3 regions of the Arthrobacter sp. SlRoot2-15 genome follow, and region 1 is predicted to be linked to each of the others. Evidence: predicted binding sites of a transcription regulator. Region 1 holds the regulator's gene; each other region holds the start of a gene.
What was found. Region 1 encodes LexA, which represses DNA repair genes until DNA is damaged. Its sites were predicted from a motif close to TCGAACANNTGTTCGA; they were not measured.
Positions count from the first base shown of each region.

Region 1 (2,257 bases):
TGAGCGCCAGCTCCGACGCGGAGTCGGCAGCCTTGGCCGGCGCGTTGAGGAAACCGGCCAGCGAGAGGAGAAGGGCAGCCAGCAGGATCAGCGGCAGGCCAAAGAAGACGAAGCGGCCGCGGCGGGTCAGCCGCAGCGGCGCCTGCCCGGCGGGCACCGTCCGCCGGCTCCGGCCGGACTCCTGGCCGTCGAAGATGCCATTCGGGCCGAAGGCCTCAAAGCCGGACCCCTCGGACGGGCCCTGGCCGGGAACGGAAACCAGCGAACCGGAAATAGCGCTTACTGCTGACATGAGCTGAGCCCTCCTGGACTTATCTGTGCCGCCCGGCGTACTCCACGTACCTGCCGCCAACCGGCCTAACCATCAAACGCGAACCTTGGAACGTAAACGTTGATCACCATGTTCGAACACAGAACCGAACACAGGAGTGCTCCTCCGACGCCCTGCTTCGAACACATATTCGAACTTGGTAGTTCCTGTTTTAGCACTTATGAACGAACATTGTCGAGACTCGCTAGAACAAATGTTTGAAAAACTGTGCAGGCTGGCCTACTTTTGAACCAGCAGGACAACCAATTGCAGGACAACCACGGGTGGCGATCAACAGCAGTTGATCAACAGGGTCTGACATTTTTCAGGCCCGCTGGTCACGGCGGCCACTGCGGCCGGGCGGAACGGAAAGGCGAGGCGAACATGGCAGCACAAGCCGCCGGCGGGAGGGCCGCCCAGCGGAACCCCCAGACCGGCCGGGCGCCGAAGGGCCTCACCGTCCGGCAAAAGAAGATCCTGGAGACCATCCAGCGGTCTGTGACGGACAACGGCTACCCGCCCTCGATGCGTGAAATCGGCGACACCGTCGGGCTCGCCAGCCTCTCCAGCGTCACCCACCAGCTCTCGCAGCTGGAAAAGCTCGGTTACCTGCGGCGGGACCCGAAACGGCCGCGCGCCATGGAAGTCCTGTTGCCGCTGACGCTCGACGAGGGCGCCACCAAGGTGTCCGGTGTTGCGAAGTCCACCGGTCTGCGGGCCGTCGGTGGCCTCGCGGTCTCGGAGCTGGCCAGCGCCACGGACACAGCGATGGTGCCCTTTGTGGGCCGGATCGCCGCGGGCGGCCCGATCCTGGCCGACCAGGTGGTGGAGGACGTGATGCCGCTGCCGCGCCAGTTGGTGGGCCACGGCGAACTGTTTATGCTCCGGGTGGCCGGCGATTCGATGATCGACGCCGCCATTTGCGACGGCGACTGGGTGGTGGTCCGGCGCCAGAACGACGCCGTTAACGGCGACATCGTGGCCGCCCTGCTCGACGACGAGGCCACGGTCAAGACGTTCCGCCAGCGCGACGGCCACACCTGGCTGCTTCCGCAGAACACCCAGTACGAACCGATCCTGGGTGACCACGCCGTCATCATGGGCAAGGTCGTCTCCGTGCTGCGCTCCCTCTAGCACCCGCGTCGGCACGTCCGGCCGCCGACGCCGAAGGCCCCGTCCGAACGTTCCGGACGGGGCCTTCGCGTTGCCTGTCGGCCTAGGTGGCGGTCTGTTGGGCCGGCGCATCCCGGGCCAGGCGTGCAAGGGCGGCCAGGGCCACCGCAGGGTCGGTGGTGGGCCAGAACGGCGGCAGCGCGGCGCGCAGGAACCCGCCGTAGCGCTCAGTGGACAGCCGGGAATCCAGGACGGCCACCACGCCCTTGTCCGACGTCGAGCGGATCAGCCGGCCGGCGCCCTGGGCGAGCCGGATAGCGGCGTGGGTCGCCGAGACGGTCATAAAACCGTTGCCGCCGGCCTGTGCCACGGCACGGGAGCGGGCCGTCATCAGCGGATCATCGGGCCGCGGGAACGGGATCCGGTCAATCACCACAAGGCGGCAGGAGTTACCGGGCACGTCGACGCCCTGCCAGAGCGACATGGTGCCAAAGAGGCAGGTGTCCGGCTCGTCCGCGAACTGCTTCACCAGTGCCGTCATGGTCGATTCGCCCTGGCAGAGGATACTCAGGCCGAGCCGCGGCCGCATCGCCTCGGCGGCTTCCTCGGCGGCGCGCCGGGAGGAGAAGAGGCACAGGGCCCCGCCGCCGGAGGCGCGGATCAGCTTTTCGAGCTCGTCGAGGGCTTCGGGCGAGGTTCCGCGGCCGGGCTTGGGCAGGTGTTTGGCGACGTAGAGGATGCCCTGCTTGGGGTATTCGAACGGGGACCCGACGTCGACGCCGGTCCAGCTGGGGGCGCCCGGGCCGACCAGGCCGAGTCCTCCGGCTGCCGGCT
Region 1 is NZ_AP046058.1:533,863-536,119, forward strand. It holds gene AC6I9V_RS02470 (LysM peptidoglycan-binding domain-containing protein) at 1-292, opposite strand, end outside; gene lexA (transcriptional repressor LexA) at 695-1,444, shown strand; gene AC6I9V_RS02480 (ATP-dependent DNA helicase) at 1,527-2,257, opposite strand, start outside.

Region 2 (2,257 bases), 3.0 Mb from region 1:
CAAGGCCAAAAAGACCTCGGTTCCCGCTGACAACATCGACCGCGCCATCAAGCGCGGCGCCGGCCTCACCGGCGAGGTCGTGGATTACACCGAGATCATGTACGAATGCCGCGGCCCGCAGGGCTCGGCGCTGCTGATCGAGTGCCTCACAGACAACAAGAACCGTGCCGCCTCCGAGGTCCGGCTTGCCATTTCCCGCAACGGCGGAACCATCGCCGATCCCGGCTCGGTCAGCTACCTGTTCTCCCGCAAGGGTGTTGTCTCGCTGCCGAAGAACGGCCTGACCGAGGACGACGTGCTGATGGCGGTGCTCGACGCCGGCGCCGAAGAAGTCAAGGACAACGGCGACAGCTTCGAGATCCACTCCGAACCGACCGACCTGCAGGCCATCCGGGACGCGCTCAAGGAAGCCGGGATCGACTACGACACCGACGAGGCCGAATTTGTGCCCTCCATGCAGGTGCCGCTGGACCTCGACGCCGCCAAGAAGTTCATGAAGCTCGTCGATGCCCTCGAAGAACTCGACGACGTCCAGAACGTGTACAGCAACGCCGACCTCAGCGATGAAGTGCAGGCCGCACTGGAAGCCGAGTGACCCTTCGCGTCCTCGGTGTCGATCCGGGCCTCACCCGCTGCGGGATCGGCGTCGTGGACGTCGAGAAGAACCGCCGCGCCACCATGGTGGCCTTCGGCGTCGTCGGCACCTCCCCGGAGGAAAGCCTGGACCAGCGGCTGCTGGTCATCGCCACCTCCATCGACGAGTGGTTGGATCGGTACGAGCCGCAGGTCCTCGCCGTCGAACGTGTTTTCTCCCAGCTCAACGTCAGTACGGTGATGGGCGTCGCCCAGGCCTCCGGCGTGGTGATCGCCGCCGCCGCGCGCCGGGGGATCCCGGTGGCGCTGCACACGCCCTCCGAGGTCAAGGCCGCAGTGACTGGCAGCGGGACCTCCAACAAGGAGGCCGTCACCAAGCTGGTCACCAAGATCCTCCGGCTAGACGCCCCGCCGCGGCCGGCCGATGCCGCCGACGCCCTGGCGCTGGCGATCACCCACGCGTGGCGGTCCGGCAGCGGCACGTCCAGTAGCGGCGCAGTCACGACCGGCCCGGGCAGCCAGTCCCTCACGCCCGCGCAGCGCGCCTGGGCCGACGCCGAGGCCAAAGCGCGCCGTGCACGCTGAATGGCGCGTTAAATGTCCGGGCCCTTGCTAGGGTATTCGTAGATATGTTCGGATAGCCGGTGCTTGCAGATTCATGCCAGCCGGCTTGACCCAGCTGGACCTGAACCAGCTGTAAGACCAGGAGCCAGGCCTTGATCAGTTTTCTCCGCGGAACCGTAGCGCACGTCGGCCTGTCCTCGGCGGTGATCGACCTGAACGGCGCCGGCATGAGTGTCAACGCCACCCCGCAGACCCTCAGCCGGCTCCGCGTCGGGGACGAGGGCAAACTGTTCACCTCCCTGATCGTCCGGGAGGACTCGCTCACCCTCTTCGGCTTCGCCACCGACGACGAGCGCGAGGTCTTCGACGTGCTGCTGAGCGTCAGCGGCGTGGGGCCGCGGCTGGCGTTGGCCGTGCTGGCCGTCCACGACCCCGAAGCGATCCGGGTGGCCGCGCACTCCGGCGACGGCAAGGCCTTCACCAAGGTCCCCGGCATTGGCCCCAAGGTCGCCGGCCGGATCGTGCTCGAACTGGCCGGGAAGCTGGTGCCGCACGGCACCCCGGGTCACGCCGACGCCGGCGTCACGGCCCGGTCCGCCGAAGCCGTGTGGAAGCCGCAGGTGGTGGCCGCCATGACCAGCCTCGGCTGGTCCGAGAAAGACGCGACCTCCAGCATCGACAAGTCGCTGGCGGACTCGCCGGAACTCGCCGAGGCCGGCAACGTCGCGGAAATCCTCCGTGCCACGCTGCGCTGGCTGGGCCAGGACGGCGCCCGCGCCGGGAACCGCGTAGGCGCCCGTGGCTGAGCCGTCGCTCGTCGCCGGGGGAGAGGAACCGGAGGAACGGGCCATCGAGGCCGCCCTCCGCCCCAAGAACCTGCACGATTTTGTGGGCCAGCACCGGGTCCGCAAGCAGCTCTCGCTGGTGCTGGAGGCCTCCCGGATGCGCGGGCGCAGCGCCGACCACGTGCTGCTGTCCGGTCCGCCCGGCCTGGGCAAGACCACGCTGTCCATGATCATCGCGGCCGAGATGAACGCCCCGCTGCGGATCAGCAGCGGGCCGGCGATCCAGCACGCCGGGGACCTGGCCGCCATCCTGT
Region 2 is NZ_AP046058.1:3,496,387-3,498,643, forward strand. It holds gene AC6I9V_RS16260 (YebC/PmpR family DNA-binding transcriptional regulator) at 1-595, shown strand, start outside; gene ruvC (crossover junction endodeoxyribonuclease RuvC) at 592-1,179, shown strand; gene ruvA (Holliday junction branch migration protein RuvA) at 1,311-1,964, shown strand; gene ruvB (Holliday junction branch migration DNA helicase RuvB) at 1,957-2,257, shown strand, end outside.
Region 2: a site for LexA is predicted at 1,216-1,231, ahead of ruvA (Holliday junction branch migration protein RuvA). Genes of this name have one in related genera too.

Region 3 (2,257 bases), 2.9 Mb from region 1:
TCAGGGTGCGGGCGGAGTCGAGCACGTCCGCCGTCGCGGCGCCGTCCTCAGCGCAGTACCTTACGGCGTTGCTCAGCACGGCGGGGACGGCGTGTTCCGCGGCGAGCTTGAGCATCCGCACGGCGTGGGCCGTGCTCAGGGGTTCGCCGGGCGGGCTGAGCTGCGAGACCACCTCTGCGGCGATGGTGCCAGCGGGCATGGCTTCCAGCCAGCGTTTGAAAAGGGTGCGGGGCCGGAGGTAGCGCCGCCCGCCCATGGACCGGCCGACGTCGGAGTCAGGGCCGAGCAGGACGGTCAGGACCGGCTTGAGGGTCTGCGGATCCAGGGTGCGCGAGGCCAGCTCCGCCCGGGTCACGGCGACCGGAACCGCCCCGCCGGCCTTGCCCGTGGTGCGGGCATGGGCGTCGGAGACCAGCCGGCACAGTGCCCGGTAGCCTGCGCCGTGGTTCTGCCCGTGCGCCAGCACGACGACGCGTCCCCCGACCTGGGTGCGGAGGTCTCCGTCGTCGTCGAACACCGCGAGGTCCACCCCGACCACCGGGTCAAGCCCGGTGGCCATGCAGGCCTTCAAGTGCTTAACGGTGCCGTAGAGCCCGTCGCGGTCCGTGCAGGCGAGCGCCGTGGCCCCGTCCGCGGCGGCGGCAGCGGCAAGTTCATCCGGCCAGGACACCCCGTAGTGGGCGCTGAATGCGGTGGAAACATGCAGGTGGGTGAAGCTCATGCCGACTCGGGTTTCCGGAGATGGGGCAGGGCATCGAGGATCCGCAGCAGCCGCCAGCGCCCGCTGCCTACGTGCCGGCTCAGGTCCAGGGTGAGGGGCCGCTCCGGATTGGCGGCATCGGTAACCTGGACCCGCCAGATTTCGTGGTCCACCAGGCCCGGGCCGGCGCCCAGCGGGGCACGCTGCTCCTCCGCCCACCACTGGCGCCGCTCGAACCAGCGGACCGGCTCGGCGCATACCTCGTAGTGCCGACCGGCCCAGTCGAGGGACCGGGGCTGGCCGTCCGGGGCGCAGGCGACGTCGACAGACTCGCTGAACATGCCCATAACGTCTCCCGGAAAGTGCCTACTCCCGGCCAGAACACGCGTGGGTGAGAACACCGGGATTCGAATATATCTTCGAACACTTCCAGTCTACGACGCCGTGGTGACAAAACATAGATCGGGGGTGGACGGACGCAGGCGCAGGTAGCAGGATTGAGCCATGAGCTCCCACAGCGCACTCCTGAAGCACGTAAGCATCGCCGCCAAGGATTCAACCTTGGTGGCGAAGTTCGATATAGACGGGAATATTCCGAGTTCCGGGGCCTACGTGGTCGGGCTCGTGGCCGCCACTCCAGACCATTCCCACCAGCGCCGGATGGAAATCGAGTTCATGAACGGCGAGGCTGTGTCATTTTTCTGCTTCAGCCATGACGGCACGGAGGAGAATTTTGACCTCAAGGGCGTGGAGCACTCCGGCAACACCATCACCGGGAACTTTCCGCTCAGCACTGTGATGGGCCTGACCAAGGGCCATCTGATGACGGCGTTCAGCGATTGCGAGGGCCGGGACTACCAGGCCAACGTACCCGTCGAAGAGTCGCTTTAAACCGACGGGGGCAGGCCTTAGCTGGAGGCCTTGTACACGTCCAGCTCGAGCCGGATGAATGCGTCGATCATGGCCCGGTAGGTCTGCTCGACGATTTCCGCGTCAATGTCTTTCTGCTCCGCCGTGGCCTTGACGTGTTCGAGCACCCGCTCCACACGGCCCGGGGCGCGGACCTCGGCACTGTCGGCCTTGAGCGTCCCGGCGATCCGGATCAGCCGTTCGCGCCGGCCGATCAGTGCGACGATCTGCTCGTCCACCTCGTCGACAGCCACCCGCACGGCGGCGAGCTGTTCCTTGTCGGCCTGGGCGTCTTTGTCGTCTCCGTGATTTGTGGACATGTGCATGACAGTATCGAACGATGCAACCACGAGTCGACTTCATCTCATTGGGTGTCCGCAGCGTTGACGCCTCACGCCGCTTCTACGCCGAGGGCCTCGGCTGGCCCGTCCACCGCGAGGTGCCCGGAGAGGTGGTCTTCCTGCAGGCCAACCACGGGCTCATCCTCTCGCTCTGGGACGCCGAGCAGATGCAGGCCGAGGCGGGGACCGACGCCCCGGCCGGCGTCCCCTGCATCACGCTCAGCCACAACGTCGGCAGTGCGGCAGAAGTGGACCAGGCACTGCGCCAGGCGGAGGCCGCGGGCGCCGTCGTGGTGGCGGCCCCGAA
Region 3 is NZ_AP046058.1:3,478,753-3,481,009, reverse strand. It holds gene AC6I9V_RS16200 (DNA polymerase III subunit alpha) at 1-721, opposite strand, end outside; gene AC6I9V_RS16195 (DUF6504 family protein) at 718-1,047, opposite strand; gene AC6I9V_RS16190 (hypothetical protein) at 1,205-1,591, shown strand; gene AC6I9V_RS16185 (chorismate mutase) at 1,609-1,935, opposite strand; gene AC6I9V_RS16180 (VOC family protein) at 1,950-2,257, shown strand, end outside.
Region 3: a site for LexA is predicted at 1,108-1,123, ahead of AC6I9V_RS16195 (DUF6504 family protein). Genes of this name have one in related genera too.